Regions from separate parts of the Streptomyces sp. SLBN-31 genome, predicted to be linked through region 1. Evidence: riboswitches for the same ligand, from Rfam matches in the RefSeq annotation. Region 1 holds a riboswitch; each other region holds the start of a gene.
What was found. Region 1 has a riboswitch for cobalamin ahead of FBY22_RS41515 (HoxN/HupN/NixA family nickel/cobalt transporter). Riboswitches for the same ligand answer to the same signal wherever they lie in the genome.

Region 1 (7,433 bases):
CACGGTGCTGGACCACATCACGGTCATGGAGAACACCGGCCTGGTCAACTTCGACCAGGTGCTCTTCCAGGAGACCACCCCGCCGAAGCTGCCCGCCAAGGACCTGACCCCGCCGCCCCCGGTCGCAGGTCAGCCCGCGATCGTGCTCACCCCGCCGGTGGACAGCACCACCCAACCCCCGGTCCTGCCGGGCGAGCCCAGCACGAACGCCAGCCCCACCCCGACGGTGGGCTGAGCGCGGGACACCCGGAAGGACCACCTCCCGCTTGTGTCGAAATTGTGATGGACGGTTGAACTACCGCTGCGTCACCGCAGGTTGACAGCGTTCGATCACGGGCTCCACGATGTGAGCGCACTGAGGCTCATGTGACCAGTGAGCCCAGTGTTTCTTTCGACCATCACCCCGGCAGGACCGGCCGCGGCATGCCCTCACGCTGCCCGCGCGGCCCTCGCCGGGTGCTGCACATGCCGAAGTGGGGATCCGCCATGTCCACAGCGAGCCGTGTCACCGCGCGCCGCCTCCTCGGAACGGGCGTCGCGACGCTCGCCCTCTGCGCCGCCACCGCCTCCGGCGCCTGGGCGCACGGCGGCGCCCCCGGCGGAGACGGCTGGAAGTCGGGTGGCTCCTACAAGCCCGGGACGGGCGCCGGCACCAAGACGGAGACCGACCGCTGCCAGTTCTCCCTCGACGGCACGGACTTCTACGACTCCGTCAAGGTCGACGACCAGAACCTCGGACCCACCGACGACGGCAAGGTCCACATCAAGGTCCGCACCGCAGGCGACGCCTCCACCTGCACCGCCTCGCTCGCCTCCTACCTCGCCCACGGCGCCACCTTCGCCACCTCGGGACAGCAGGTCCTCGTCGACTTCGACACGGTGACGGTCAAGCCCGGCCGGACCGACTCCCTCGACATCGCGGTGCCGGACGCGGGCTGCTTCGCGCAGATCGACCTCTACCGCGGCGCCACGAAGTTCGACGGCAAGCAGGGCGCGAACGACGGCTTCGAGCACGGCGACCTGCCGGCCGGCCCGGACCACGCGGTCATCAAGGACAAGCTGATCGCGTCCTGGAACGGCGGCACGAAGGACTGCACGAGCACCGGGTCGCAGCCCCCCGCCACGCCCTCCACGACCCCGTCCACCCCGACGCCGAGCGCCTCGGAGTCGACACCGGACACCCCCGTGGCGTCCGCGTCCACCAGCGTCCCGGCGGCCACGCCGAACGGCGGCGGGGGCGACCTCGCCGAGACCGGCGGCGGCAACTCCGGCATGATCGCCGGCGGCGCGGCGGTGCTCCTGGCCGGCGGCGCGGCGATCGTCGTCGCGAGCCGACGCCGACGCGGCGCCCGCTCCTAGACCACTCCCGAACGACGGACGCCCCGGGGATCCCCCGCTCCGGGGCGTCCGTCACATCCGCACGTCAGCTCGCGTCGGCGGCACAGTGCTTGAGCAGCAGCCGTACGTCCTCGTCGACGAGCCGGTAGCGCACGACCCGCCCCTCCTTCTCCCCGGCGACCGCACCGGCCGCGCGCAGCAGCCGCAGCGCCTGCGAGACGGCCGGGTCGTTCATACCGGTCGCGATCGCCAGGTCGGACACGGCCAGCGGCCCCGTGCGGTGCAACGCGAGCAGCAGGGCCAGCCGCTTGGGGTCGGCGAGCAGGGAGAAGCGGTCGGCCCACATGCGCACATGGGCCTCGTCACCGATGGCGGCGATGGCGTCGCACACCCGGTGGCCGTCGATGGTGCGCCGGTCTGCGCGATCGGCCGGGACGAGATGCATGGGGTCATCCTCGCAGCCCCATATGTGATCTTGAATACCTGCGCAGGTGCGCAGCTATGCAGGGATACGTGGGGTCGCCTACGGTGAGCGGGCCGTGGCGTTCGGGAATCCGGTGCGATACCGGAGCGGCCCTCGCCACTGAAATCGGGGAGTCCCCGTCCCGCGTCCCGCAAGGGACAGCCACTGGTCGTCTCACGACGGCTGGGAAGGCAGGGACGACGGACGCACGACCCGTAAGCCAGGAGACCGGCCACGGCAGCTCACGAAAGATCCACGAGGTGCTGGAGCTGATGGCATGACCCTGCCCGAGACCAAGGACGCCTCCTTCCGCTGGCGACGCGAGGACACCGTCAAGACCGCGGGACTGGTGGCGGTGATCGCCGCCCTGCACATCGTCGCCTTCGGAATCCTCTTCCTCCTGGTGGTCCCCGGCCACTACGAGGTCGGCTCCAAGGCCTTCGGCATCGGCCTGGGCATCACGGCCTACACACTGGGCGTGCGGCACGCCTTCGACGCCGACCACATCGCCGCGATCGACAACACCACCCGCAAGCTGATGGCCGACGGCAAGCGGCCGGTGTCCGTCGGGTTCTGGTTCGCGCTCGGGCACTCCAGCGTGGTGATCGTGCTGGCCGTGATGATCGCGGCGGGCACGCAGCTCGCCGACAAGGTGACCAACCAGAACTCGGGTACCCACCAGGTCCTCGGCTTCCTCGGAACAACCGTCGCCGGTGCCTTCCTCTACCTCATCGCGGCGCTCAACCTGGTGGCCCTGGTGGGCATCGTGCGCGTCTTCCGGGCGATGCGGGCGGGCACGTACGACGAGAACGAGCTCCAACGCCACCTCGACTCCCGCGGTTTCATGAACCGCTTCCTGGGCCGCCTGACCCGCTCCATCAGCCGCCCCGGCCAGATGTACCCGGTCGGCTTCCTGTTCGGGCTCGGCTTCGAGACGGCCACCGAGGTCACCCTCATGGTCATGGCCGGCTCCGGAGCGGCGGCGGGCCTGCCCTGGTACGCGATCCTGTGCCTGCCGCTCCTCTTCACCGCGGGGATGTGCCTGTTCGACACGCTCGACGGCACCTTCATGAACTTCGCCTACCAGTGGGCGTTCTCCAACCCGGTCCGCAAGGTCTTCTACAACCTGACCATCACCGGCCTGTCCATCGTGGTCGCCTTCTTCATCGGCACGATGGAACTCGCAGGCCTCGACGTCGGCAACATCGGCTACGTCATCGTCGGCCTGTTCATCGTCGTATGGGCGGCAGCACTGACGTACTGGCGCCTGGCGAAGGTGGAACAGCGCTGGACCGCACGCACGGCCGAAGCGGACTAGGCCCGCTCCACAGTCTCCAGATACAACTTCACGAACCGCTCCACGTCCACGTCCAACGCCACATCCACCAGGGCCTGTTCACGGTCGCCCTCATGGTGCTCGGCCTCGCCGGGCCGAGGGCGCCGGTCGACGATCGTCTGCCCCCGCGTCGCCCCCGGCGCGAGGGAGACCTCGACCGGAAGCAGCCGCGTGCCGATCCCCGCCGGATCGACGACCGCGCACACGGCCCCCGCGTCCCCCAGCCCACCGGCCTCCTCGGCCTCGGGCGCCTCACCGGGATGGGCGGGCCGATGGGCGAGAAGCTCACCGGCGAGCCGGGTCCCCGGTTCGGAACTGGCCCGCAGCCGATGCACGTCCGCACCGGGCACGACGACCTGGGTGAAGACGTCCAGCCCGTACATGGTGATCGGCACCCCGGCGGTCAGCAGCACCGCGGCCGCCTCGGGGTCGTGCCACACGTTGAACTCGGCGACGGGCGTGGCGTTGCCGGTCGCCACCGCGCCGCCCATGAACACGATCCGCTCGATGTTGCGGGTGACCTCGGGATGGGTCCGCAACAGCAGCGCGATGTTGGTCAGCGGAGCGGTGGGAATCAGCGTCACCGGACGAGGCGAACCGACGATCGCCCTGTGCAGCAAGGTCACCGCATCGACGTCGACCGGCCGCCGCCGGGGCGCGGGCAGCCCGAGATCGCCCATACCGTCCACCCCGTGCACCGGGGCGGGCCGCGCGGGCTCGATCAACGGCCGCTCGGCCCCCCGGGCGACCGGAATGTCCGGCGCCCCGGCCTGCTCCAGCACGGTCAACGTATTACGGACAACGCCGTCCACGTCCGTGTTGCCGGCGACGCAGGTCACCGCCCGCAGATCGAGCCCCGGATGCCGCACGGCGAACAACAGCGCCAGGGCGTCGTCGACACCGGTGTCACAGTCGATGATCACCGGAATGCCCACCACGACGAACTCCTCTCGACACCCCCGTACCAGCGACTCTACGAGTCCTGTCGCACCCGGGCCAGAAGCGGTGGGGCAGCCGCGTACGACGGAAGGGGCCGCGGCGGGGGGTGCCCGCCCGCAGTGTCGGGCGTCAAGAAACAGCACATCCCCCCCCGGCACCGCCCGACCGAGGACGGACACCCCCCGCCGCGGCCCCGCACCACCACCGGCCTACGCCCGCCCCCACAGCTCGCCACCCCGCTCAGCGACCCGCTCCCCGATCCGCCGCACCAGCTCCGCACCGGACATCGCACCCACCCGCCACCCGTCCCGCAGCCGCACCTCCACCTGGTCAGCACCGGCCTCGCGGGCACCGATCACGGCCTGGTACGGCACCAGCCGCGCGCCCCGGATCCGGGCACCCAGACTGCCGCCCTCCGGTCCCACCGACTCGACCCGCAGCCCCACCGCCCGCGCCCGCCGCGCCAGCGCCTCCGCCGCGTCCCGCTGCTCCTCCGCGACCGGCAGCACCACGAGCTGCACGGGCGCGAGCCACACCGGGAACGCGCCGCCGTGTTCCTCGACGAGGTGCGCGACCACCCGCTCCACGCTGCCGATGATGCTGCGGTGCACCATCACGGGCCGGTGCTTCGCGCCGTCGGCGCCGATGTAGTGCAGGCCAAATCGTTCGGGCTGGTGGAAGTCGATCTGCACGGTGGAGAGGGTGGCCTCACGCCCGGCGGAGTCGACGACCTGCACATCGATCTTCGGCCCGTAGAAGGCGGCTTCACCCGGGACGGCCTCGTACGAGACGCCCTCGCCATCCAGCACCTCCCGCAGCAACCCAGCGGCCCGCTGCCAAATCCCCTCCCCGGCAACGTACTTACCACCCTCCCCCGGCAGGGAGAGCCGAAAGCGGGCCGCCCGGATACCCAGATCGGCGTAGGCCCGCCGAATGAGACGCAGAGCATCCCGGGCCTCCTCGACGGCCTGATCAGGGGTGCAGAAGACATGGGCGTCGTTGAGCTGGATGGCCCGCACCCGGGTGAGCCCACCAAGTACACCCGACAGCTCGGACCGGTACATGGCACCCACCTCGGCGATGCGCAGGGGCAGTTCGCGATAACTGTGTGCCCGCGACCGATAGATGAGCGCGTGATGCGGACACAGACTGGGCCGCAGCACGACCTCCTCACCGCCCAGCCGCATGGGCGGGAACATGTCGTCGCTGTAGTGGGACCAGTGCCCGGAGATCTCGTACAGCTCCCGTTTGCCCAGCACGGGCGAGTACACGTGCCGGTACCCGGCGGCGCGCTCGACCTCCCGGACGTACTCCTCCAGCACGTGCCGCACGGTCGCCCCGTCGGGCAGCCAGTACGGCAGCCCCGCGCCCATCAGCGGGTCGGTGTCGAACAGTTCCAGCTCACGGCCGAGGCGGTGGTGGTCGTACATGGTCGTTCTCCTCACGTCAGTGCGGGAGGGCGAGCGACCGGCCGACGACGAAACCCCGGGGCACTCGCCCCGGGGCTTCGGACTTCCGTCCAGGAATCAGCGCGCCGGGACACTCTCCGGCGTCGTCGTGGACCACACGTGGGCGCGCTGCATGAAAAAACGGTAGCGCCCCCGCGAAAGAAGACGCGAGCCGTTTTCGGAGTAGCCCGTACGGACCGGAGCGCTGGTGGCACAGGACGCGGAATGGTCCCTTGAAGACAGCCGATCTTGTACGCGCCCTCCCAGGAGGCCCCGATGCCCCGCACCCCCACCCGCCTCCTCACCACGGCCCCACTGCTCACCGCAGCCGCCCTGCTCACCGCGACCGCCTGCACGGCAGGCACCCCGCAAGCGAGGAAGCCCCCCGTCGCCCCCACGAAACCGTCCGCCACCGGCTCGGCACCGGCCCCCCGGGCCCTCACCGAGGCCCAGGCCCAGGCCGCCCTGGTCACCGCCACCGACCTCGGGGAGCCATGGGCGCCGACGCAGGGGGCGGCGACCTGGCGGGACGGGCTGCTGAAGGCCACGACCGAGTCGCCCGAATGCCGTCGCCTCCTGGACGCGCTCTACGCCGACGACCTGTTCGGCGGGAACACCGGCACCCGGGCGGTGACGGGCCTGGACGACCCGCTGGACCAGGCCCAGCTCCGCTACCAGGTCCTCGCGCTGAACACCTCCGACGTGGACCGCACGCTGACGTGGCTGAAGTCGCTGCCGCGCGGCTGCGGGACGTTCACGGCGGTCACCGCGCACGGCGCCGTGCAGGGGGTCACCGTCAGGGAGGCCGATCTGCCGCAGGTCGGGGACGCCCGGCAGGGGCTGCGGGTGACGCTGAGCGGCGAGACGGCGGACGGCGACCCGACGGTGCTGACGATGGACGTCGCCGCGGTCCGCGTCGGCGACGACACGATCGCGGTCAGCCTGGGCGGCCTGGGCGACGTCTCACCGGACGCGACGCGGGCGGCGGTGGAGACGGGCGTGCGCCGACTGACCGAGATCAGGAAGTCGGGCCGGGCGCAGATCTGATGCGCCCCGGCTAAGCGAGTCGCTCTACGGCTTCCTTGGCCTCGCGCAGGTCGGCCCCGGTGGCCTCCCGGTAGACCTTGATCGCCTGGATCTTCTTGCCGTCGCGCAGGAGGGCGGTCACCTCGTCGTTCCAGGGTTCGGAGGCGTCGATGCCCAAGTGCGCGATGATCAGGTCGAGTTTGCGCTCGACGCGGGCGACTCGCTTGTCCGCGCGGGAGATCCGGCTCTCGACGCTGCCGACACCGACGATGAGGAAGAGGGCGGCCAGGGAGTAACCCAGTATGTCCATGGGGCCGATCCTAGAGGTCGCCGTCGAACCTCATCCGGCGCGCCACGATGTCCCGCGCCACGTCCAGGACCGTGCGGCCGAGGACGAACGCGTGGCCGCGCAGCCGGGCCAGCGCCTCGGCCGCGTCGGCTCCGAGCTGGGCCATGATCATGCCGACGGCCTGGTTGATCTCGTCGTGGTCGGCGGCCAGCCCGACCACCCACGGCTCGTCACCCCGCTCACCGCCGGCCTCCCATGGCAGCGTCACCAGGGCCTCCGTGAGGAACCAGGCCGCCCGGCGCGCGGTACGCAGCTGCCGCTCGGTGAGCTTCCCCGGGGTGCCCCGGTAGAGGTCGAGAGTGCCGACGCACAGCGCGTCGACGCCCAGCGGAAGCGAGTACACGGCCGCGACCCCGGCGGCCGTCGCCTGGTGTGCGAACACCGGCCAGCGCTGCGGGTCGCGGCCGGCCGTGAGATCGCAGGCGAGCACGGTGGCGCCGAGCCGGGCGGCCAGCGCCCCCGGCCCCTCGCCGACAGTCGCCTGGAGTTCGGCGAGGTAGGAGGCCGCCTCGTCGCTGGCGCTGATGGGTACGG
Region 2 (7,433 bases), on a different contig from region 1:
CCCACGGGGGCGTCACGGGGCCGCCCCCTCCGTCTCGTCGCGTACCGCCGTGTGACGGAGTTCGACGCAGCATTCGCCCGGGCGCGGAGCCAGAACCGCCTCGACTGCCGGAGCGCGCAGTCCTTGCAGATAGCCGGTGAGGAAGGCGTGGTTCATGCCGCAGACGAGGTCGGGGGCCTGGGCGGCTACGGGGTGGAAGGGGCAGTTGCGCAGTCGTAGCCGGTCGGGGGCCTCGCGTGAGGGTTCGAAGCCGTGCCGGTCGAGCATGCGCTCACACAGGGTCAGACCCCGCTCGGCGCCGAGCCGGCCGGGGCGCGTCTGAGTGCGTTCCTCCTCGCCGAGTTGTTGGCCCCGTTGTCCGGCCGTGCGCATCGCCGCCTGGACCGCGGTCTCGTGCTCGCCTTCGGTCACGACTGCCTGGACGAGCAGGTCGGCCAGGAGCTCGTGGCGGCGGTCGGGGATGCTGACGCGGATCGGCGTGTCGGTGGGCTCGTACACCTTGGGCTGCCTGCCCACTTTGCGGACGCCCGTGGGAGAGGCGTAGCGGGCGCGCAGCAGGCCGGCGTCGACGAGCTTGTCGAGGTGGAACGCGGCGAGTTTGCGGGAGATGCCGGCGCTGGCGGCCGCCTCGTCGCGTGTGACGGGGCGACGGGCGCGGCGGATGAAGGCGAACATCTGCCGCCGGGTGCCCTCGCCGAGCGCGCTGACGGATTCGATCGCGGCGTCGTCGGAAGAGGTGGGCGGGGTCATGTCGGAGGTCACATCATCACGGTAACGCCAACTGTCCTCGGCGTGGGCGAATCGCGCGTGCTTGAGCTGGAGGACTTGACCACCTCCCGGAATAAGACCAAGATTTGTTGGTGAAATAAGGAGGTGGCCCCGATGACCACGCCTCATCAGCCGCATCAGGCCAAGCAGCCGGTCAGTGCCGCGCTTGCCGGCCCCTATGGGCACCCGTTCCACCCGATCCTCGTCACCGTGCCGATCGGAGCCTGGGCGGCCGCCCTGGTCTTCGACATCGCCTCCCACCTCGTGAAGGGGCCGGAGTTCTTGTCCCGGGGGGCGATGTGGCTGATCGCCCTCGGCGTCATCGGCGCCCTGGCGGCGGCCACGGTGGGCTTCCTGGATCTGTTCGCCATCCCGACCGGTACCCGTGCTTTCCGGGTGGGCCTGGTCCACATGACCTTGAACCTGCTGGTGACCGCCGCCTACCTCGGCAATTTCCTGTGGCGGCACGCCGGTGGAGGCCCCTCCGGCAGCGTGGGGGCGGGGCAGCTGGCGCTCAATGCCGCCACCTTCGTCGTACTGGGCGTCTCGGGATGGCTGGGCGGCAAGTTGTCCTACCGCTACGGCGTCCGGGTCGCCGACGAGGCGACCCAGGCCGAGGGGTTCACCCCCGCACACGCCGAGAAGCTCACCCCCGTACAGCCAGGTGCACAGGGTCGCACCGGCTGACCCGGCCGTTTCTTCCTTCTGTCCGGCATCGGCTCCCTCTGTCCGGCATAGGCCTGGGCAGCCGCTTTCCCCAACTGGAGTTCTCATGGACATCGCCGCACTGGTCACCTGGGTGATCACCGCTCTCGGCGGCTTCTACATGCTCGGCACCTGGCTCTCACGCGGCGGTGCCCGCGGCGGCAGCAGCCACCTCCCGGTCCCGGTGATCTTCGGCCACTTCGCCCTCGCCGCGATCGGACTGGTCGTATGGATCGTCTACGTCGTCGCCGACAAGGAGGCTCTGGCCTGGACCGCCTTCATCCTGCTGGTACCCGTCGCGCTGCTCGGATTCGTCATGCTGGCCCGCTGGATCCCGGTCCACCGCTCGCACGCCACCGTCCCGGCGGGAGCAGGAGCAGGAGCAGGCGCCGCATCCGGAGCCGGAGCCGGACAGGACGTTCCCGCTGAGCGGCACTTCCCCGTCGCCGTGGTCATCGCGCACGGGCTGTTCGCCGTGGCGACCGTGTTGCTCGTCCTGCTGTCCGCCCTGAGTGTCGGGGGCAGCTGACATGTCCCAGCACCACGCCGCCCTGTCGCATTCGTCCGAGCCGATACCTCAGCAGGTGCCTGCCCTGCATGTGGTCTCCCCCGTCGAGCAGGAGACCGACCTGGCAGCCGCCGAGCAGGCCGCCGGGCAGTTCCTGCGAGCTCTGGGCATCAGCACCGACTCCGAGAGCCTGCGCGGCACTCCGGGCCGTATGACACGCGCCTATGCCGAGTTGTTCTCGCCCCGCTCGTTCGACCTGACGACCTTCCCCAACGACGAGGGGTACGACGAACTCGTCCTGGCCCGCAACATTCCCCTGCGGTCGGTGTGCGAGCACCATCTGCTGCCCTTCGTCGGCACCGCCCACATCGGCTACCTGCCGGGCCGACGGATCCTCGGACTGTCCAAACTCGCCCGCATCCTGGAACACTTCGCCTGTCGGCCACAGGTACAGGAGCGCCTCACCAAGCAGGTGGCGGACTGGCTGCAGAACCAGCTGCAGCCCAAAGGCGTCGGGGTGGTCATCGAGGCCGAGCACACCTGCATGACCCTGCGCGGCGTCCAGGCCACCGGCACCACCACCATGACTTCCACCCTGCTAGGCCTGCTGCGCACCGACGCCCGCTCGCGCAGCGAATTCCTCACACTGACCGGCCTGCCCGGCTGACAACCGCTCCCCCGCGTACCGAAAGACCCACTACATGGAAATCTGGATCAACCCCGGCTGCAGCAAGTGCGTCTCCGCGCTCTCGATGCTGGACGCGGAAGACGCCTCCTACACCGTGCGGCACTACCTTGAGGAACCGCCCACGGCGCAGGAGATCGAGGAGGTACTGCTGCGCCTCGGGCTGGAGCCATGGGACATCACCCGCAGCAACGAACCCGAAGCGGCCGAGCTCGGCCTTTCCGCACGGCCCCGCGAAACCGCCTCCCGCGCGCGCTGGATCAACGCGCTGGCCACCCACCCGTCCTTGATCCAGCGACCGATCATCACCGCGGACGACGGGACCACGGTGATCGGCCGCACACCGGACGCTGTCCGGTCCGTCCTGCCCTAGACGCGCCGTCGCCGCCGGCCCGGGTCTGCCGCGAACGATCCCCGGGCCGGCACGCGCGGCCTCAGCGACCCAGCACCACCGCCAGCCGCCGACCGGCTCAGCCGGTGACCGCCTCGACGAGGGTCCAGATGGCAAGGCCCGCCATGCAGAGGGCACCGAAGCGCTGCACGGTCTTCAGCGGCACCTTCTTGGCGATGAACCGCCCGGCCAGCAGGGCCAGGGCGGAGACAGACATCAGGGCGGCGGCGGATCCGATCGCGGTGGGCAGCCAGCCGTTCGTGGCGGCAAGGTTGGCCGTGGTGATCTGCGTCAGATCACCCCATTCGCTGATGAACACGGCCATGAAGGCAGTGGTGTAGACGGGCCAGAAACCGGTGACGGTCTTCCCGGCGGTCTCGTCCTCATCGTCGCCCGACCCTCGCAGCAGGACGACGGCGCCGAAGGCGAACAGGGCGGCGGAGACGAGTTTGACGGCCAGGGTGGGCAGCAGGCTGAGCAGGCTGCCGGCGCCCACGGCGATGGTCACGTGCACGACGAATGCCGTGGAGGTGCCGAACCACACGTACAGCGGCCGCATGCGGGTGCCCATGGCCAGCGAGGCGAACATCGTCTTGTCGGGCAGCTCCGCGAGGAAGATCAGTCCGAACGCGGTGACGAGCGCCACGGGGTCGAAGGTCATTACTGGTGCTTTCTGCCGGGGCCGGGCCACGGGCTCGTGAGGCACCCAGGCGGGCGACGGGAAGAACCACTCGGCCCGGCATGACGGAGCGGCCCGCACAGCCGTGCGGGCCGGGTCTTGCCTTGGCCGAAGGTCTCGTCCACCCCCGCACCATGTGATGCGAGAGCCCGGAGGCCGGGACATCCGTGGACATCCAGTATGTCGACCTGCCGGTGTTGCGGGACTACTCCCCTTCGCTGCCGACCAGTGTAACGGCCGCCGGACGGTCCGCAGGCAGCGGCTTCCGACACGAGGGCTCAATCCCCCTGTCTCCCTCACCAACGGCCGGGGTGCGCCGCCACGCGAGCACCGACTGCACCATCGCCGCATCCCCCTTCCGCCGCGAGATGCATCACTCCAGGTGGTGCGGTCTTGGCCATGTTCGCGACACGCGGTACGGTCGCTGGGATATCGACGACGGCAAGACGGAAGCCGGTGGGAATCCGGAACGGTCGCGCCACTGTGTGCCTGCGCCTCGCGAAGAGGTGGCGGCGAGTCAGACCCGTAGCCGTCGTCATGTGCACCACCGAGATGGGACGCGAACTCCCAGAGGAGGCCCTGCCATGGCGCAGCATGTCGCCCAGCCGACTGCCACCACTCCCGCTCTTCCCGCCAAGCTGCCGATCGGCGCGATCGCTCCTTGGGCGGTCTTCTTCGGCATCCTGATGCTGGTCCTGCTGTACTTCGTCGGCGCCGAGCAGGGCGCCACCTCCGTGTTCAACGGCACGGACGTTCACGAGTGGGTGCACGACGCCCGCCACCTGCTCGGCTTCCCCTGCCACTGAGGCAAGGGACACCGAGCGCTCCATGAACTCCGCAACGGTAAGAAACCTCCTCGTGCGCGGCATGCTCGCCGGCCTCGCGGCCGGCGTGCTCGCGCTGGTCGTGGCCTACCTTCTCGGCGAGCCGTACGTCGACAAGGCGATCGCCTTCGAGGAGGGCCACTCCCACGGGCACGAGATGGAAGTGGTCTCCCGCTCCCTGCAGTCCACCGCCGGCCTGGCCACCGGCGTCCTCATCTACGGGGTCGCCTTCGGCGGCATCGCCGCCCTCGCCTACGCCTTCGCACTCGGCCGCGTCGGCCGCTTCACCCCCCGCGCGACGGCACTGCTGCTGTCCGGCTGCGCACTGCTCACCGTCTACGTCGTCCCCTTCCTGAAGTACCCGGCCAACCCGCCGTCCGTCGGCCACCCCGACACCATTGGCAAGCGGACCACCCTGTACTTCCTGATGATGGTGCTCAGCGTCCTCCTCACGATCGCCGCCACGATCTTGGGCAAGCGCCTGGCGCCGTCCCTGGGCACATGGTGGGCGACCGTGGTCGCGGTGGCCGCCTTCGTGCTGGTGATCGGGCTCGCGTACGCGTTCCTGCCCGTCGTCAATGAGGTGCCGAGAGAGTTCCCGGCCACCGTGCTGTGGCGCTTCCGGCTCTCCGCGCTGGCCATCCAGATGGCTTTGTGGACCGGATTCGGTCTGGTCTTCGGCGAGTTGGCCGAACGGCTGCTGAATCCCAAGCCCGCCGCGGCTGCCACGGCACGCCAACCGGCGGCCGGCCTCAACTGACAGGCGCCGCCACACGCGAGAGGGTCCACGGAACCGTCCGAGGGCCCTCTGGCGTTTTCCGGCACCTCAGCCGTCGGTGTCCCGCCCGCCGAGAGGGCGCCCCACACGCAGGTTCCAGCGTCCCGCTCGGCCGCTGATCTCCGTCGCCGTGAGAGGCGCCACGTCGATGCGCCAGAAGACCGTCGGCGGCGCTTGCGACACCTGCACCACCACGGCCCGCACGACATCGGGCTCCACGACGGCGATCGTGCGGTCGTCCGCCACGTACTCGCTGTCCAGCCACTGTCCGATGCGCGAGCACAGCTGCTGCACCGACTCCCCGCCGTGAGGCGCCGAAGCCGGGTCGGCGAGCCACTGCGCCACCGCCTCCGGCTCGGCCGAGCCGACCTCGTCGAGCGTGCGGCCCTGCCACCGGCCCACGTGCAGGCCCGCGAGTTCCGCCCGAGGGTCACCCTCGCGCAGTCCGAGTGCGGCGGCCGTCTCCCGGCAGCGCAGACTGGGGGAAGTGAGGACACGGGCGGGCGAACGCGGCGTCCAGGCCGCCGCCCCGGCCCGCGCAGTACCGCTCTCATCGAGCGGGGTCCGGCCGTCGTCGAAGCGAGCCTGGCGCAGGGACGGGTTGCTCGCGGGCGAGATGAGGATGACGCGGCTGGTCACGCGGTCGCTCCTGGAGTCTCGAACATGAGTGGGACGCCACCGGACGGGCACTGCCGGAGCGCGTCTGAAGGCTATCGTTCCGTGCAACAGCCCACCTCACCGTGTCCGGAGCGCGCCGCGGCGGTCCCTGCCGGTCACCGCGGCGGCGTCCACCGAACGCGCCGCCAGTAGAATCGGCGTCCGTGGCGGACACCCAGTACGAAGACCTGTTGCGGCTGGTGCTCACGTCCGGGACGGCCAAGGCCGACCGGACGGGCACCGGGACCCGAAGTGTCTTCGGACACCAACTGCGCTACGACCTCTCGCAGGGGTTCCCGCTGATCACCACCAAGAAGGTGCACCTGAAGTCCATCGTGTACGAGCTGCTGTGGTTCCTGCGCGGCGACTCGAACGTCGGCTGGCTGCGCGAGCACGGCGTCACCATCTGGGACGAATGGGCCGACGCGAACGGTGACCTCGGCCCGGTCTACGGCGCGCAGTGGCGCTCTTGGCCCGCCCCGGACGGCCGGCACATCGACCAGATCAGCAACGTCCTCGACACACTGCGCCGCGACCCCGACTCCCGCCGGATGCTCGTCTCCGCGTGGAACGTCGCCGAGCTGGACAAGATGGCGCTGGCGCCGTGTCACGCCTTCTTCCAGTTCTACGTCGCCGACGGCAGGCTCTCCTGTCAGCTGTACCAGCGCAGCGCGGACCTGTTCCTCGGCGTCCCGTTCAACATCGCGAGCTACGCCCTGCTCACGCACATGGTGGCGCAGCAAGTCGGCCTCGAACCGGGCGACTTCATCTGGACCGGCGGCGACTGCCACCTCTACGACAATCACCTCCAGCAGGTGACCGAGCAGCTCTCGCGCACGCCGTTCGAGTTTCCCCAGTTGAGTCTGCGCCAAGCGGAGTCACTGTTCGACTACGCCTACGGCGATGTGGAAATACTCGGCTACCAGCATCACCCGGCCATCAAGGCCCCGGTCGCGGTGTGACCGACGGCGGCACACTCTCCCGGACCTGTCCGACCGCATCTGCACGCTGATGCCCTTCGGGTATCACAGGTGACGAAAGAGGTCTTGGACGCATTCCGGTCTCCGAGCGCAGGCTTTGAACCAGTCATCGACCGACGGAGATTGGACTCAAGATCATGAGGGTTTTCCTCACCGGTGGATCCGGATACATCGGCAGGGCGACGATCAGCGCTCTGGTCCGGCACGGCCACACCGTGGAGGCGCTGGCCCGCAGCGACCGCGCGGCCGGGACGGTCGGCTCCCTCGGAGCGGCACCGCTGATCGGCGGCCTGGGCGATCTCGGCGTACTCAACGCCGCGGCCGCCCGAGCGGAGGCGGTCGTGCACCTGGCGCAGGCCGAGACCGGGGCCGAGGACCTGGCAGCCGCCACCGCCATGCAGGACGGCATCGGTACCGGCACGTACGTGCACACCGGCGGGACCTGGGTCTACGGAGAC
Region 3 (7,433 bases), on a different contig from region 1:
CGCGATCCGCATCGAGTTGTCGACGTCGCCGAAGAGGGTGGGCTCCACGTACCAGCCCCGGTCCAGCCCCGCCGGACGCCCGCCACCGGTGAGGATCTTGGCGCCCTCCTCCTGGCCGATGCGGATGTAGTCGAGGTTGCGGCGCTGCTGGCGCTGGGCGACGAGCGGGCCGACCTGGGTCGCCGGGTCGAGCGGGTCGCCGACCACGAGGGCGCCGGCCGCTGCGGCGAAGGCCTCGGCGAACTCGTCGTAGCGGGAGCGCGGCAGCAGGATGCGCGTCTGGGCCACGCACGCCTGGCCGTTGTTCATCCAGGCCGCCGGCACGACCCCCGCGACGGTCGTCGCCACGTCCGCGTCCGGCAGCACGACGGCCGCCGACTTGCCGCCCAACTCCAGTGTCACGCGGGTGAGGTTGCGCGCGGCGACCTCCATCACGCGCTTGCCGGCGGCGACCGATCCGGTGAAGGAGACCTTGTCGATCCCGGGATGCCCGACCAGGTACTCGCTGACCTCCCGGTCGGCGGGCAGCACGGACAGCACGCCCTCCGGGAGCCCGGCCTCCCTGGTGATGTCGGCGAGGATGTACGCGTCCAGCGGCGACTCGGGCGACGGTTTGAGGAGCACCGAACAGCCGGTGAGCAGCGCGGGCGCGAGTTTGGCGGCGGCGACGAACTGCGGGACGTTCCAGGGAACCACGGCCGCCACGACCCCGACCGGCTCGCGCCGCACGAGGATCTTCCCGAGCACGCCGTCGCGCCGCTCCTCGTAGGTGAAGTTCCGGGCGACCGTGATCGCCGCGTCCCACACCATCATCGCGCCGAGGGCCTGCGCGAGGACGCTCCAGGAGTACGGCGACCCGTTCTCGGACGAGATCACGCGGGCGATCTCCTCGTGCCGTACGGCGATCGCGTCCTTGATCCGGGTGACCACCTCGATCCGCTCGTCCAGTGACATCCGCGGCCAGGGCCCCTCGTCGAAGGCCCGGCGCGCCACCGCCACCGCCCGGTCGACGTCCTCCCGCGAGGCGTGCGGCACCCGCCCGATGACCTCCTCGGTGTGCGGGGAGATCACCTCGATGACGTCCTCGCCCAGGGGATCGGTCAGTTCCCCTCCGATGAACAGCTGTCCGTGTTCCAAGAGCTCGGCCATCACCACTGCCCTCGTTTCTGACGGTGTTTCAGGAACTGATACCAGTTCTAGTTATAGTGGGCAATGGCCGTGGAGCGGAGGGCAGATGGCGGAGACGTTCGATCATGGCGGGGGCATACGGTCCGTTCGGGTGCCCATTCCGGACAACCCGCTCGGGCACACCCTGGTGTACGTCGTCGGCACCGACCGCGGGCCCGTCCTGATCGACACCGGCTGGGACGACCCGGGGGCCTGGTCCGTGCTGGCGGAGGGGCTGCGCGCCTGCGGTACCGACGTCTCGGAGATCCACGGTGTCGTGATCACCCATCACCACCCCGACCACCACGGCCTGTCGGGCAGGGTGCGTGAGGCCTCCGGTGCCTGGATCGCGATGCACGCGGCCGACACGGCGATCGTCCGGCGCACCCGTGAGACCCGGGCCGACCGCTGGTTCACCTACATGGCCGCCAAGCTCACGGCCGCCGGCGCCCCGGAGGAGCACGTGGCTCCGCTGCGCGACCCCGCCCCGCGCGCCGCCCTGCCCGGCCTCTCCCCCGCCCTGCCCGACCGCGAGATCGTGCCCGGCGAGCTGCTCGACCTGCCGGGGCGGCGGTTGCGCGCGATCTGGACGCCCGGCCACACCCCCGGCCATGTGTGCCTGCACCTGGAGGAGGAGCACCCCTCCCGACTGCCGGGCCACGGACGCCTGTTCTCCGGGGACCATCTGCTTCCCGAGATCACCCCGCACATCGGCCTCTACGAGGACCCGGACGACGCCACGGTCACCGACCCCCTCGGCGACTACCTCGACTCCCTCGAACGCGTCGGCCGGCTCGCCCCCGCCGAGGTGCTCCCGGCCCACCAGCACGCCTTCACCGACGGGCCGTCCCGCGTAAGGGAGTTGCTCGCCCACCACGAGGAGCGCCTCGCCGGGCTCCTGAGCCTGCTCGCCGCGCCCCTCACCCCCTGGCAGCTCGCCGAGCGCATGGAGTGGAACCGGCCCTGGGAGCAGATCCCCTACGGTTCGCGCAACATCGCCGTCTCCGAGGCGGAGGCGCATCTGCGACGACTGGTGAAACTGGGCCGGGCGGAGGCGGTGCCGGGGAGCGATCCGGTGACGTACACGGCCGTCGACCGCGTATGAATACGGTGACGTACACAGCCGTAGACCGCGTATGAATACGGGTTCATGGAGAACCTTCTCGCCGAGCGCGCCTGCGAACGCCTGATCCTCGATTTCGTCCACCGCCTCGATCTCGGTGAACCGGCCACCGTGGCCGAGTTGTTCACCGAGGACGGCGTCTGCCAGTGGCCGGAGGGCCAACGACGGATCGAGGGACGGGACGCGCTGCGGACGTACTTCGGCGCCCGTCCCGCCGACCGGCTCTCGCGCCGCGTGATGTCCAACGTCCGGGTCACCGTGACGGGTCCGGACACGGCCACGGCCACGTCGTACTTCACGACGTACCGCCTGGACGGCCACCCGGGCGGCATCCTGCCCGCCGGGCCGCCGTACCAGGTGGGTCACTACGAGGACGCCTTCCGCAGGGCCGCCGACGGTACCTGGCTGCTCGCCGCCCGCACCCTCGTCCTGCCTTTCGGCGGCGGCCCGCAGCGCGTGCACACCGACGCCGCGCCCTACGTCCGCTTCTCCGACGGCACCGAACCGCCGCTGTCGCAGGGCGTGCGCACCGGTCCCTTCCTGTTCACCTCCGGACAGGGACCCCTGCATCCGGGCACCCACGAAATGCCGGCCGCCTTCGCCGAGCAAGCACGCCTGGTGCTGGCCAATGTCGCGGCCGTGGCCGGTGACCGCCGCTCGATCGTGCGCTGCACCTGCTACCTGGCAGACCGCGCCCACTTCGCCGAGTTCAACGCCGTCTACCGGGAGTTCTTCACCGGCTGCGACCCGCTTCCGGCCCGGACGACGGTGGTGGCGCGCCTGGTGCGGGAGGGGGTGCTGGTGGAGGTGGACGCGGTGGCCGTCGTGGGCTGACCCACGGGCGCGAGAGAACCCGGGGCCCGTCCCGCCGGCGATCTGGCCCTGGTGCTGTGCCGGCTGTCGGAGGCGTCGGCGTCGGTGACCTCCGTCACGCACAGCCACCGCTCAGACCTTCCTGACCCGCGGGTACAGTGTCCGGGTCGTCATCACCCGTACGGGGGAAAGCCGGTGCGAATCCGGCGCTGACCCGCAACCGTGACCCGGTCCGACCCGGACCGGCCAGCCGGAGTGCCCCGTACGGATCGTGACCGGCTCACGTGTGCCGGCTCCCCGCCGCCACACGGCACCGTCGAGGTATACGGAGCCGAGCCGCCCGGGGCTGTCCCGTGCTGCTTTCCGGCTCCCCAGGGAGAGGCAGCAGCCGATCATGAGCGTCATCCGTCACAGCGCCGCGGCGCTGGCCGCCGTAGCCGTACTCGGCGGCGCGACCCCCGCGGTCGCCGCCTCGCCGTCCCCCTCGGCATCGCTCCCCACCGGCCTCTACGGCACCTCCGACCCGACGTACGACGGCGTCTGGCGCCAGTCGCTCGCCCTGCTCGCGCAGCGCACCGTCGGCGTCGAGCCGGCCGACGCGGCCGTGGCCTGGCTGGCCGGGCAGCAGTGCGGCGACGGTTCCTTCGCCGCCTACCGCGCCACCGCCGGCGCGCCGTGCAAGGCCGACACCAACAGCACGGCGGCCGCGGTCCAGGCCCTCGCCGAGATCGGCGGCCACGACGGCCGGGTGGCGAAGGCCGTCGGCTGGCTGAAGTCGGTGCAGAACAAGGACGGCGGCTGGGGCTTCACCGCCGGTGGCGCCAGCGACGCGAACTCCACGTCCGTCGTGATCGGCGCCCTCGCCCAGGCCGGCGTGACGGTGCCGAACCTCCACAAGGACGGCAAGTCCCCCTACGACGCCCTGCGCGGCCTCGCGCTGCCCTGCGACGGCCCCGACGCGGGCGCCTTCGCCTACCAGCCCGACAAGAAGGGCAGGCTCGCGGCCAACGCCGACGCCACCGCGGCGGCCGTGCTGGGCCTGCTCGGCGAGACGGTCGCGGGCAGCAGGCAGGACGACACCGACGCGCCCGCGGGCTGCGCGGACCCCGACAGCGACTCCGGCCACCAGCCCGCCGCGGACAACGGCGCCGCCTGGCTCGCCAAGTCCCTCGCCAAGAGCGGCCACCTCACCACCGCGCTGCCCGGCGCCAAGCCCCAGCCCGACTACGGCAACACGGCCGACGCGGTCGTCGCCCTGTCGAGCGCCGGCCTCAACTCCCAGGCCGCGAAGCCGCTGCACTGGCTGGAGTCCCACGCCGCCGACTGGGCCGCCCAGGCCGGTCCCGCCGCCTACGCCCAGCTGATCTTCGCCGCGTCCGCCGCCCGGGGCGGAGACGTCCACGACTTCGGCGGCCTGGACCTCGTCGCCAAGCTCAACGCGACCGGCCCGGCCCCCGCGGGCGTCGACGACAACCCGACGGCCGGCCCGGACGGCACCAAGGCGTCCGCCGGCAAGGACGAGGACTCCCTCGGCGTGGCCTGGACGGTCGGCGGCGGCCTGCTCGTCGGCGCCCTCATCGGCTTCGCGCTGATGCTCCGCGGCAGGAGGCGTCAGCGGTGACGCGCCGCGCGACCCTCCTCCTCACGACCCTGTTCCTCACCCTGGGCCTCGCCGCACCGGCCGGGGCCACCGGTTACCGGTACTGGTCGTTCTGGACCCTCGACTCCGGTCACTGGACCTACGCCACCCAGGGCCCCTCCACCGCCCGCCCCGCCGACGGCGACGTCCAGGGCTTCCGCTTCTCGGTCAGCGAGGACTCGGGGGACGCGGCGAAGCCACGCGGCGCGACGTCCTTCGCGGCGATCTGCGCACGGACTCCGGCGGTCCGGGGCGAGAAGCGGATAGCCCTGCTCATCGACTTCGGTACGGCGAAGGACGCCCCGTCCGCCGAGCAGCCGCCCGCCCGCCGCACGGCATGCGCCCGGGTGCCGTCCGACGCGACGACGGCGGACGCCCTGGCCGCGGTCGCCAAGCCCCTGCGCTACGACACCAACGCCCTGCTCTGCGCGATCGCCGGGTACCCGGCGAAGGGGTGCGGCGAGCAGGTGTCGAGCGCCGAGGACAAGCACACGGGCGGCGGCGGAAGCGGCCCTTCGGCGGGCCTGTGGGTGGGTGCGGGCGCGGTCGCGCTGCTGGGCGCCGCGGCGGCATGGCAGGCACGACGGCGCAGGCATGCCTGACACCCACGATCCCGAGCGGTCCGAACAGGGCGGCGCCCCGCGGGTCTGCGTGCCGCGGTCGCGGCAGCGGCGTCTCCTCGTGCACCCCGGGGCCTGGTGGCTGTGGTCGCTCGCGCTCGGCACCGCGGCCACCCGGACCGGCAACCCCCTGCTCCTCGGCCTCCTGATCGCGGTCTCCGCCTACGTCGTCTCCACCTGCCGCCCCCACTCGCCCGACGCCCGCTCCTACACCGCCTTCCTCCGGCTCGCCCTCGCCGTGCTCCTCATCCGCCTCGTCTTCGCCGTCGTCCTCGGCTCCCCCGTCCCCGGCACGCACACCCTCCTCACGCTCCCCGAAGTTCCGCTCCCGCACTGGGCGCAGGGCATCCGCCTGGGCGGCGAGGTCACGGCCGAGTCGCTTCTGTTCGCCCTCTACGACGGCCTGAGGCTCGCCGCCCTCCTCGTCTGCGTGGGCGCGGCGAACGCCCTCGCCAACCCCGCCCGTCTGCTGAAGTCCCTGCCCGGCGCGCTGTACGAGACGGGCGTTGCGGTCGTCGTGGCCCTCACCTTCGCGCCGAACCTCATCGCCGACGTCCACCGTCTGCGCGCCGCGCGCCGGTTGCGCGGCCGCCCGGACAGCGGCGTCCGCGGCCTGCTCCAGGTGGGCCTGCCGGTCCTGGAAGGCGCCCTGGAACGCTCCGTCGCCCTCGCCGCGGCCATGGACGCGCGCGGATACGGCCGTACCGCCGAGGTCCCCGCCCCCGTGCGCCGTACGACCACCGCCCTCACCCTCGGCGGTCTGCTCGGCGTGTGCGCGGGGACGTACGGGCTGCTCACCGCCGAGGCCGGCACCTACGGTCTGCCGCTCCTGCTCGCCGGTGTCACCGCGTCCCTCGCCGGTCTCCGCCTGGGCGGCCGCCGCAGCCTGCGCACGCGGTACCGCCCCGACCGCTGGGATGCGCGCGCCTGGCTGGTGACGGCGTCCGGCGCCGTGCCCGCCGCACTGCTCACCCTGGCCGCCGCGACCGACCCGGCCGCCCTGGCCCCCGCCGTCGTCCCGCTGACGGCACCCACCCTTCCCCTCTGGCCGGCGGCGGCCGTACTCGTCGCCCTGCTGCCGGCTTTCGTCGCCCCCACCCCCAAGGAGCCGTCGTGATCCGCTTCGAGGACGTCTCGGTGACCTACGAGGGGGCGGCCGAACCCACCCTCAGGGGCGTGGACTTCGAGGTCCCGGAGGGCGAACTGGTGCTGCTGGTGGGCCCGTCCGGCACCGGCAAGTCGACCCTCCTGAACACCGTCGGCGGCCTGGTCCCCCACTTCACGGGCGGCACACTGCGCGGCCGCGTCACGGTGGCGGGCCGTGACACCCGTACGCACAAGCCACGTGAACTGGCGGACGTGGTGGGCACGGTGGGCCAGGACCCCCTCTCCCACTTCGTGACGGACACGGTCGAGGACGAACTGGCCTATGGGATGGAGTCGTTGGGCCTGGCACCGGCGGTGATGCGCCGACGTGTCGAGGAGACCCTGGACCTGCTCGGCCTCTCCGACCTCCGTGACCGCTCCATCGCCACCCTGTCCGGCGGGCAGCGGCAGCGCGTGGCCATCGGCTCGGTCCTCACTCCGCACCCGCGGGTCCTGGTCCTCGACGAACCGACGTCGGCCCTGGACCCGGCCGCGGCCGAGGAGGTCCTCGCGGTCCTGCAGCGCCTGGTCCACGACCTGGGCACGACCGTCCTCATGGCGGAACACCGCCTGGAACGCGTCATCCAGTACGCCGACCGGGTCGCGGTCCTGCCGGCCCCTGGAGCGGCCCCCCTGCTGGGGACGCCCGCGGAGATGATGGCCGTGTCGCCGGTGTGTCCGCCGGTGGTAGAACTGGGGCGCCTGGCGGGCTGGACCCCGCTGCCGCTGACGGTCCGGGACGCGCGCCGCAGGGCGGTCGAACTGCGCGAGCGGCTGGCGGACCTCGCGCCGCCCACGCCCGATCGCACCTCCGTGGCGGCACACGCTCCTGAGCCCGACGACGCCTTGCGGACGAAGGCGACTCTCACGCCGCCGGCCGGGAACGCGCTCGACCCGCGCACGAACGGCACCCCACCAGCCGGGA
Region 4 (7,433 bases), on a different contig from region 1:
CCAGCGCGGGTTGACCACACGGGCGCGGAAGACCCGGTGGGTCTCCTCGCCGAGCGTGCGGGTCTTCACCTGGTCCGGGGTGGCCGAGTCGCCGACGTACGCCTCGGGGCTCTCGCCCGTCAGATGGCGCACCATGGCCACCATGCCGCCGTGGTACTGGAAGTAGTCGTCGGCGTCGACGAGGTCGTGCTCGCGGGTGTCGACGTTCTTCGCGGCGACGTTGATCCGCCGGAACGCCGTCTCCATGTCGCCGCGCGCGGCCCGCCCGTCGAGCCCGCGCCCGTAGGCGTAACCGCCCCACACCGCGTACACCTCGGCGAGGTCGGCGTCCGAGCGCCAGTTGCGGGCGTCGATCAACGGCAGCAGGCCGGCGCCGTACGCGCCCGGCTTGGAACCGAAGATGCGGGCGGTGGCCCGGCGCCGGTCGCCGTGCCCGGCGGTGTCCTCGTCGGCGTGCGCCTTCACGAAGTTGCGCTCGGCGGGCTCGTCCAGCTCCGCGACCGTGCGCACGGCGTCGTCGATCAGACCGACCACATGGGGGAAGGCGTCCCGGAAGAACCCGGAGATGCGGACCGTGACGTCCACGCGCGGCCTGCCGAGTTCGGCGAGGGGCACCACCTCGAAGCCGGTCACCCGGCGCGAGGCGTCGTCCCACACCGGCCGGCAGCCCAGCAGCGCCAGGATCTCGGCGATGTCGTCGCCCTGGGTGCGCATCGCGGACGTGCCCCACACCGTCAGTCCGACGGACTTCGGGTACTCGCCGGTGTCCTGCAGATAGCGCTGGACGAGCGAGTCGGCGAGCGACTGCCCGACCTCCCAACTCAGCCTGGACGGAATCGCCTTGGGGTCGACGGAGTAGAAGTTGCGGCCGGTCGGCAGGACGTTGACCAGACCGCGGGTGGGGGAGCCGGAGGGGCCGGCGGGGACGTAACCGCCGTCCAGCGCCTTGAGGATGTGGCCGATCTCGTCGGTGGTGCGGGCGAGCCGCGGCACGACCTCCGTGCACGCGAACTCCAACACGGCGACCGCGTCCGGGAGTTCGGTACGCAGCACCTCGCGCACCAGCGGGCCGCTCTCGGCGGCCGCCCAGCCGCGCTCCTCCATGCCCTCCGTGACCCGCCTGCACAGCTGCTCCAGCAGGTCGATCGCGTCGGCGGCTGTACGGGAGGGCCCCTCGACGAGATCCGTCAGCTCGACCGGCACCTTCACGGGCGCACCCGGCTCGGCGAGCAACTCCTTCTCGACGAGCCCGAAGTGGGCCGCGAGACAGGCCCGGAGCCCCGGCAGCGCGTTCGCCTGCCCGCCCCACACCTGCGAGGCGCGCAGCACGGCGAGCACGAGATTGACCCGCGGTTCACCGACCGGACCGCCGCCGAGGATGTGCAGACCGTCCCTGATCTGCACGTCCTTGATCTCGCACAGATAGCCGTCGATGTGCATGACGAACTCGTCGAACGCCTCGTCGTCCGGTTGCTCGTCCACGTGCAGGTCGTGGTGGAGCTCGGCCGCCTTCACCAGCGTCCAGATCTGGGCCCGGACGGCGGGCGCCTTGGTCGGGTCCAGGTCGGAGACGAGCGCGTACTCGTCGAGCAGCTGCTCCAGCTTCGCCAGGTCGCCGTAGGTGTCGGCGCGGGCCATCGGCGGCACGAGGTGGTCGACGACCGTGGCGTGCCCGCGCCGCTTGGCCTGGGTGCCCTCACCAGGGTCGTTGACGATGAACGGGTACACCAGCGGCAGTTCGCCCAGCACGGCGTCCGGCGCGCAGCCGCCGCTCAGTCCGAGTCCCTTGCCGGGCAGCCACTCCATTGTGCCGTGCTTGCCCATGTGGACGATGGCGTCGGCGCCGAACGAGTTCTCCAGCCAGCGGTACGCGGCCATGTAGTGGTGCGACGGCGGCATGTCGGGGTCGTGGTAGATCGCGATCGGGTTCTCGCCGAAGCCGCGCGGCGGCTGGATCATCACGACGACGTTCCCGAACCGCAGGCACGCCAGCACGATGTCGTCCCCGTCGACGTACAGCGAGCCCGGCGGCTCGCCCCACGCCTCCAGCATCCCTTCGCGCAGGGCGGGATCGAGCTTGTCGAACCACGCCCGGTAGTCGGCGAGCGGCACCCGCGCGGGCGCGGCGGCCAGCTGCTCCTCGGTCAGCCACTCCACGTCGTGACCGCCGGCCTCGATCAGCCGGTGAATCAACTCGTCGCCGTTGTCCGGGTATTCGGTGAGCGAGTACCCGGCCGCCCGCAGCGCGTCCAGCACCCGCACCGCGGACGCGGGCGTGTCCAGCCCCACCGCGTTGCCGACCCGGGAGTGCTTCGTCGGGTACGCCGTGAAGACCAGCGCCAGCTTCTTGTCGGCGTTCGCCTTGTGCTTCAGAGCCGCGTGCCGTACGGCGATCCCGGCCACCCGCGCGGCCCGCTCGGGGTCGGCGACGTACACGGGAACGTCGTCGGGACCCTGCTCCTTGAAGGAGAACGGCACGGTGATCAGCCGCCCGTCGAACTCCGGGATCGCGACCTGCATCGCCGCGTCCATGGGGGACAGGGCCGCGTCGGACTCGTCCCAGGCCGCCCTGGACGAGGTGAGGCAGAGCCCCTGGAGCACGGGCACGTCGAGGTCGGCGAGCGCCCCGATGTCCCAGGCCTCCTCGTCGCCGCCCGCCGAGGCCTGCGAGGCGTGTGTGCCGCCGGCGGCGAGGACGGTGGCCACGAGCGCGTCGGCACCGCCGAGGATCTCGTACAGCCCGGGGTCCGCGCCGCGCAGCGAACCGCAGTACACGGGAAGGGCGTTGGCGCCGCGCGCCTCGATCGCCTGGCACAGGGTGTCCACGAACGCGGTGTTGCCGCTCAGTTCATGGGCCCGGTAGAAGAGCACGCCCACGGTCGGGCGGCCGTCGACGCTCTCGTACGAGCCGTGGACGCCGTACTCCGGCATCTTGTGCGGCTCGACGAAGCCCTCGCCCGTCAGCAGCACGGTGTCCGACAGGAACCGGGCCAGCTCGGTCAGGTTGGCCGGTCCGCCCTCGACGAGGTACTTCAGCGCCTCGGCGACCACACCCGCGGGCACGGACGACTCGGCCATCAGCTCCGCGTCCGGCACGGTCTCGCCGCCGAGCAGCACGGTCGGGACACCGGACGCCTTCAGCGCGGCGAGCCCGTCCTCCCACGCCCGCTTGCCGCCGAGCAGCCGTACGACGGCGATGTCGGCGCCCTCGACGAGCCCCGGCAGCTCCTCGGCGACGTTCACCCGCATCGGGTTGCCGATCCGGTAGTCGGCGCCGGTCGCGGCCCGCGCCGCCAACAGGTCCGTGTCGGCGGTGGACAACAACAACACAGTGCTCATGCGGGCGCTCCCGGTGGAATGAATGGCAGTCCTTGCGGCGCGCCGGACTCGATGAGCCGCCACAGCGCGTCCGTGTCCGCGTGCTGTTCGATCAGGTCGCCGAGCCGGTCGAGCTGCTCCTCGCGCAGCGCGGCGAACGATGTGTCGCCGGCCGGCACGAAACGGCGGTCCGCGGCGGCCGCCACCTCGCGCAGGAAGGCGCGCCGGAAACCGTCCGACTCCAGCGAGCCGTGCCAGTGCGTGCCCCAGGTCTGGCCGACCCGGCAGCCGTCGAGGAAGGGTTCCCCTCCGCTCAGGGAGGCGACCCCGTGATGGATCTCGTACCCCTCGACCCGCTCGCCGAGGGCTTCGCCCACCGGCCGGGTGAGGGTCTTCTCGCGGGCGAACCGCACCCGCACGGGCAGGACTCCGAGGCCCGGCACATGCCCCCGCCGGCTCTCCACCTCGTCCTCGATGTGCTCGCCGAGGACCTGGAAGCCGCCGCAGACACCGAGGATCGGGCGCTGTTCGGCGGCCCTGCGGCGCAGCGCGTCGGCCAGTCCCCGCTCGTGCAGCCACTCCAGGGCCCGGACGGTCCCTCGGGTCCCCGGGATCACCACCAGGTCCGCGTCCGCCAGCTCCTCGGGCCGGTCCACGAACCGCACGACGACCCCCGGTTCGGCGGCCAGCGCGTCGACGTCCGTGAAGTTGGACATCAGCGGGATCGCGCAGACCGCGACCCGCAGCACGTCCTCGCCCACCGGCGGGGCGGTGTTGGACTCCCGCACGGTCCCGCGCAGGGAGACCCGGAGCCCGTCCTCCTCGTCGATGCCGAGCCCGTGCCGGAAGGGCAGGACGCCGTACGTGCGCCGCCCGGTGAGCCCGTGCAGCATGTCGAGGCCGGGCTCCAGGAGGCTGACGTCGCCCCGGAACTTGTTGACCAGGAACCCCGCGACGAGCGCCTGGTCCTCGGGGGAGAGGAGCGCGACCGTCCCGAAGAAGGAGGCGAAGACGCCCCCGCGGTCGATGTCCCCGACGACCAGCACGGGCAGCCCGGCGTTCCGGGCGATGCCCATGTTCACGATGTCCGTGCGCCTGAGGTTGATCTCGGCCGGACTGCCCGCCCCTTCGCAGATCACCGCGTCATACGTGCCCCGCAGTTCGGCGAGACAGTCGAGAACGGTCCCGAGGAGCTTCTGCTGCCGCCCGCCGTGATACCCCCGCGCGCTCAACTCGCCCACGGGCCGGCCCATCAGCACGACCTGACTGCTCTGCTCGCCCCCCGGCTTCAGCAGCACCGGGTTCATCAGCGCGGTCGGCTCGATCCGGCACGCCTGGGCCTGCATGGCCTGCGCCCGCCCGATCTCGGCGCCCTCACGCGTCACGAACGAGTTCAGGGACATGTTCTGCGCCTTGAACGGCGCGACCTTGACGCCCTGTCGCACCAGCCAGCGGCAGATCCCGGCGGTGACGACGCTCTTGCCCGCGTCGGAGGTGGTACCGGCGACGAGCAGCCCACCGCCGCTCATGACGCACGTCCCCTCAGCAGGGCGCGCGCGGCAACGCTCACGCCGAGCGCGAGCAGTCCGACGCGCCGCGACAGCCGCACGGCCCGCTCGATGTCCCCGACCTCCACGGGCCGCCCCTCCCTGTTCAGCACGGGCCGGTGCTCGACCCGCCCTCCGTACGACAAGGTCCCGCCCAGGCGCACCCCGAGCGCTCCCGCGAACGAGGCCTCCACCGGACCGGCGTTGGGGCTCGGGTGCCGGCCGGCGTCGGCGCGCCAGGCCCGTACCGCCCCCGCCGGGTCACCCCCGGCGACCGTCGCGAGCCCGGCCGTCAGCCTGGCCCCCGGCCATCCGGCCACGTCGTCCAGCCGCGCCGAGGCCCACCCGTAGCGCCGGTAACGGGCCGACCGGTGCCCGACCATGGCGTCCAGTGTGTTCACGGCCCGGAAGCCCAGCAGCCCCGGCACACCGCCGACGGCCCCCCACACCAGCGCCCCGACCACCGCGTCGGAGGTGTTCTCGGCGACCGACTCCACCACGGCCCGCGCGATCCCGTCGGCGTCCAGCGCCTGCGGATCCCGCCCGCACAGATGCGGCAGCCGTGCCCGGGCGGCCTCGACGTCCCCCGCCTCCAGGGCCCGTCCCACGGTCCGTGCCTCGCGCGCGAGCGACGTGCCGCCGACCACGGCCCAGGTGGCGGCGGCGGTCAGCGCGACGGAAGCGGTACGGGAGGGACGTACGAGCGACTGTGCCGCGGCGCCGAGGGCCACGGCACCGCCCACGCACACGGCGGTGTGCAGCGCGCCCCACCCGCGGTGGTCACGCCACAGCACTCTTTCCACGGCGCCGGCGGCACGCCCGAACACGGCGACCGGATGTCCGCGGCGTGGATCGCCGAGGAGCTGGTCACCGAGGAGTCCGGCGGCGGCGCCGTACGCGAAGACGCGATCGGCCCGCACCGGCTCAGCCCGCCAAGGGGTCGGGCGGGACCGGGGTGGTGAACCTCAACAGGCAGCCGCGCATGGCGATATGTCCTCACTCAGGGTGTCCGCGCCCTGGTTCGACGAGACCGGCGGTGGGAGTTCCTGGCTCCCGGGGCTATCTACCCCGGTGACAGTGGCGGGACCGCGCCGGAATCTCACCGGCTTCCTCCCTTGCCGCCGTACATGGCTCCGGCAGTCCACCACGCGCCCGAACGGCAGTCAACTTGCCGTTGACCTGCGACGCGGGAGTGTGCTGAGGCCCACACGCAGGGGGTCGCCGGGGTCACCGGAACGCGTGATGCCGGGACGGATCACCGTCCCGGCATCACAGGTGCGTTCGAGGCTCAGGCCTTGTTCATGATCAGCGAGATTCCGTACGCGACGGCCGCCGCGCATCCCGCGAAGGCCACGTAGGCCCCGGTCGCCGCGAGAGCGGCCGAGTTGCCCTCGGCCACGGCCCGCTCCTTGCGGGACAGGCCCATCACGCCGAGGGTGAACAGGGCGACGAGACCCACGGTGACCGCGAGGCTGACGCCGAAGACGGAGCCCAGAGCTGCCCAGTCGATCTTCATGCTGCTGATTCCTTCGTTACCTGATGCTCGGGACTCAGACGGCGGCCGGCGGGTTCACCGGCTCCGTGGTCGGGGTCGTGGCCGGCGCCGCGATGGTGGCCGTCAGCTCCTCGGTGACCGTGCCCGCGGGCGGCGGGGTCACGGCGGCGATGGCCGTGGTCACCACGCCGGGCGGTTCCTCGGTCTCGTTGACGTTGGACGCGTCGACGACCTCGCGGCGCGAGAGCTTCCAGATCGCGGCGCTCGCGGCGACCAGGAAGACGGCGACGACGGCGGTGCCCCAGTCTCCGAGGTCCGTCACGGACTCGGCGCCCGCGCCGACGAGCGCGGCGGCCGGGAGGGTGAGAACCCAGGCGACCAGCATCCGGGTCGCGGTCGACCAGCGCACCACACCGCCCTTGCGGCCCAGGCCCGCACCCATCACGGAGCCGGAGACGACGTGCGTGGTGGACAGCGAGAAGCCGAGGTGCGAGGAGGCCAGGATCGCCGTGGCTGCGCTGGTCTGGGCGGCGAAGCCCTGCTGCGGCTGCAGCTCGGTCAGGCCCTTGCCCATGGTGCGGATGATGCGCCAGCCGCCGATGTAGGTGCCGAGCGCGATGGCGAGACCGGCGGAGAGGATGACCCAGGTGGGCGGGTCGGCGTCGGGGGCGACGACTCCGCCGGCGACCAGGGCGAGCGTGATGATGCCCATGGTCTTCTGTGCGTCGTTCGTGCCGTGCGCCAGGGAGACCAGGCCGGCGGAGGCGACCTGCCCGGCGCGGTAGCCCTTGGCGGAGGCCTTGCCGTCGGCCTTCTTGTCCAGGGTGTAGGAGAAGCGCGTCGCGAGGAACGCGGCCAGACCGGCCACGATCGGTGCGGCGAGCGCCGGCAGGAGAACCTTGGTCGCGAGCACGTCGCCGTGCACGGCACCGAAGCCGGCCGAGGCGACGGTGGCGCCGATCAGACCACCCATGAGGGCGTGCGAGGAGCTGGAGGGCAGCCCCACCAGCCAGGTCAGCAGGTTCCAGAGGATCGCGCCGACCAGAGCGGCGAAGATGACCTCGGGACGGATG

Region 2: it holds a riboswitch for cobalamin, as region 1 does, so the genes downstream of both, FBY22_RS16190 (CbtB-domain containing protein) here and FBY22_RS41515 (HoxN/HupN/NixA family nickel/cobalt transporter) in region 1, are expected to answer to the same signal.
Region 3: it holds a riboswitch for cobalamin, as region 1 does, so the genes downstream of both, FBY22_RS33125 (prenyltransferase/squalene oxidase repeat-containing protein) here and FBY22_RS41515 (HoxN/HupN/NixA family nickel/cobalt transporter) in region 1, are expected to answer to the same signal.
Region 4: it holds a riboswitch for cobalamin, as region 1 does, so the genes downstream of both, FBY22_RS30055 (cobalamin biosynthesis protein) here and FBY22_RS41515 (HoxN/HupN/NixA family nickel/cobalt transporter) in region 1, are expected to answer to the same signal.

What each region holds. Positions count from the first base shown of each region.
Region 1 covers NZ_VFNC01000003.1:843,814-851,246, reverse strand. The annotation lists gene FBY22_RS41530 (DUF4142 domain-containing protein) at 1-235, shown strand, start outside; gene FBY22_RS41525 (LAETG motif-containing sortase-dependent surface protein) at 487-1,359, shown strand; gene FBY22_RS41520 (metalloregulator ArsR/SmtB family transcription factor) at 1,424-1,783, opposite strand; cobalamin riboswitch at 1,838-2,053, shown strand; gene FBY22_RS41515 (HoxN/HupN/NixA family nickel/cobalt transporter) at 2,079-3,119, shown strand; gene FBY22_RS41510 (nucleoside hydrolase) at 3,116-4,075, opposite strand; gene thrS (threonine--tRNA ligase) at 4,286-5,506, opposite strand; gene FBY22_RS41500 (hypothetical protein) at 5,801-6,571, shown strand; gene FBY22_RS41495 (ribosomal protein L7/L12) at 6,582-6,860, opposite strand; gene FBY22_RS41490 (GAF and ANTAR domain-containing protein) at 6,871-7,433, opposite strand, start outside.
Region 2 covers NZ_VFNC01000001.1:3,520,727-3,528,159, reverse strand. The annotation lists gene FBY22_RS16220 (metalloregulator ArsR/SmtB family transcription factor) at 13-762, opposite strand; gene FBY22_RS16215 (DUF2231 domain-containing protein) at 883-1,455, shown strand; gene FBY22_RS16210 (hypothetical protein) at 1,541-2,002, shown strand; gene folE (GTP cyclohydrolase I FolE) at 2,004-2,648, shown strand; gene FBY22_RS16200 (ArsC/Spx/MgsR family protein) at 2,683-3,039, shown strand; gene FBY22_RS16195 (TMEM165/GDT1 family protein) at 3,137-3,718, opposite strand; cobalamin riboswitch at 4,139-4,284, shown strand; gene FBY22_RS16190 (CbtB-domain containing protein) at 4,321-4,542, shown strand; gene FBY22_RS16185 (CbtA family protein) at 4,565-5,320, shown strand; gene FBY22_RS16180 (histidine phosphatase family protein) at 5,387-5,977, opposite strand; gene FBY22_RS16175 (thymidylate synthase) at 6,160-6,957, shown strand; gene FBY22_RS16170 (NAD-dependent epimerase/dehydratase family protein) at 7,113-7,433, shown strand, end outside.
Region 3 covers NZ_VFNC01000002.1:2,872,547-2,879,979, forward strand. The annotation lists gene FBY22_RS33110 (aldehyde dehydrogenase) at 1-1,149, opposite strand, end outside; gene FBY22_RS33115 (MBL fold metallo-hydrolase) at 1,235-2,272, shown strand; partial or broken gene FBY22_RS45445 (nuclear transport factor 2 family protein) at 2,318-2,749, shown strand; gene FBY22_RS45450 (RidA family protein) at 2,747-3,124, shown strand; cobalamin riboswitch at 3,249-3,384, shown strand; gene FBY22_RS33125 (prenyltransferase/squalene oxidase repeat-containing protein) at 3,498-4,724, shown strand; gene FBY22_RS33130 (SCO2322 family protein) at 4,721-5,344, shown strand; gene FBY22_RS33135 (energy-coupling factor transporter transmembrane component T) at 5,337-6,479, shown strand; gene FBY22_RS33140 (ABC transporter ATP-binding protein) at 6,476-7,433, shown strand, end outside.
Region 4 covers NZ_VFNC01000002.1:2,183,039-2,190,471, reverse strand. The annotation lists gene cobN (cobaltochelatase subunit CobN) at 1-3,339, opposite strand, end outside; gene FBY22_RS30060 (cobyric acid synthase) at 3,336-4,847, opposite strand; gene FBY22_RS30055 (cobalamin biosynthesis protein) at 4,844-5,785, opposite strand; cobalamin riboswitch at 5,885-6,027, opposite strand; gene FBY22_RS30050 (hypothetical protein) at 6,154-6,381, opposite strand; gene FBY22_RS30045 (inorganic phosphate transporter) at 6,416-7,433, opposite strand, start outside.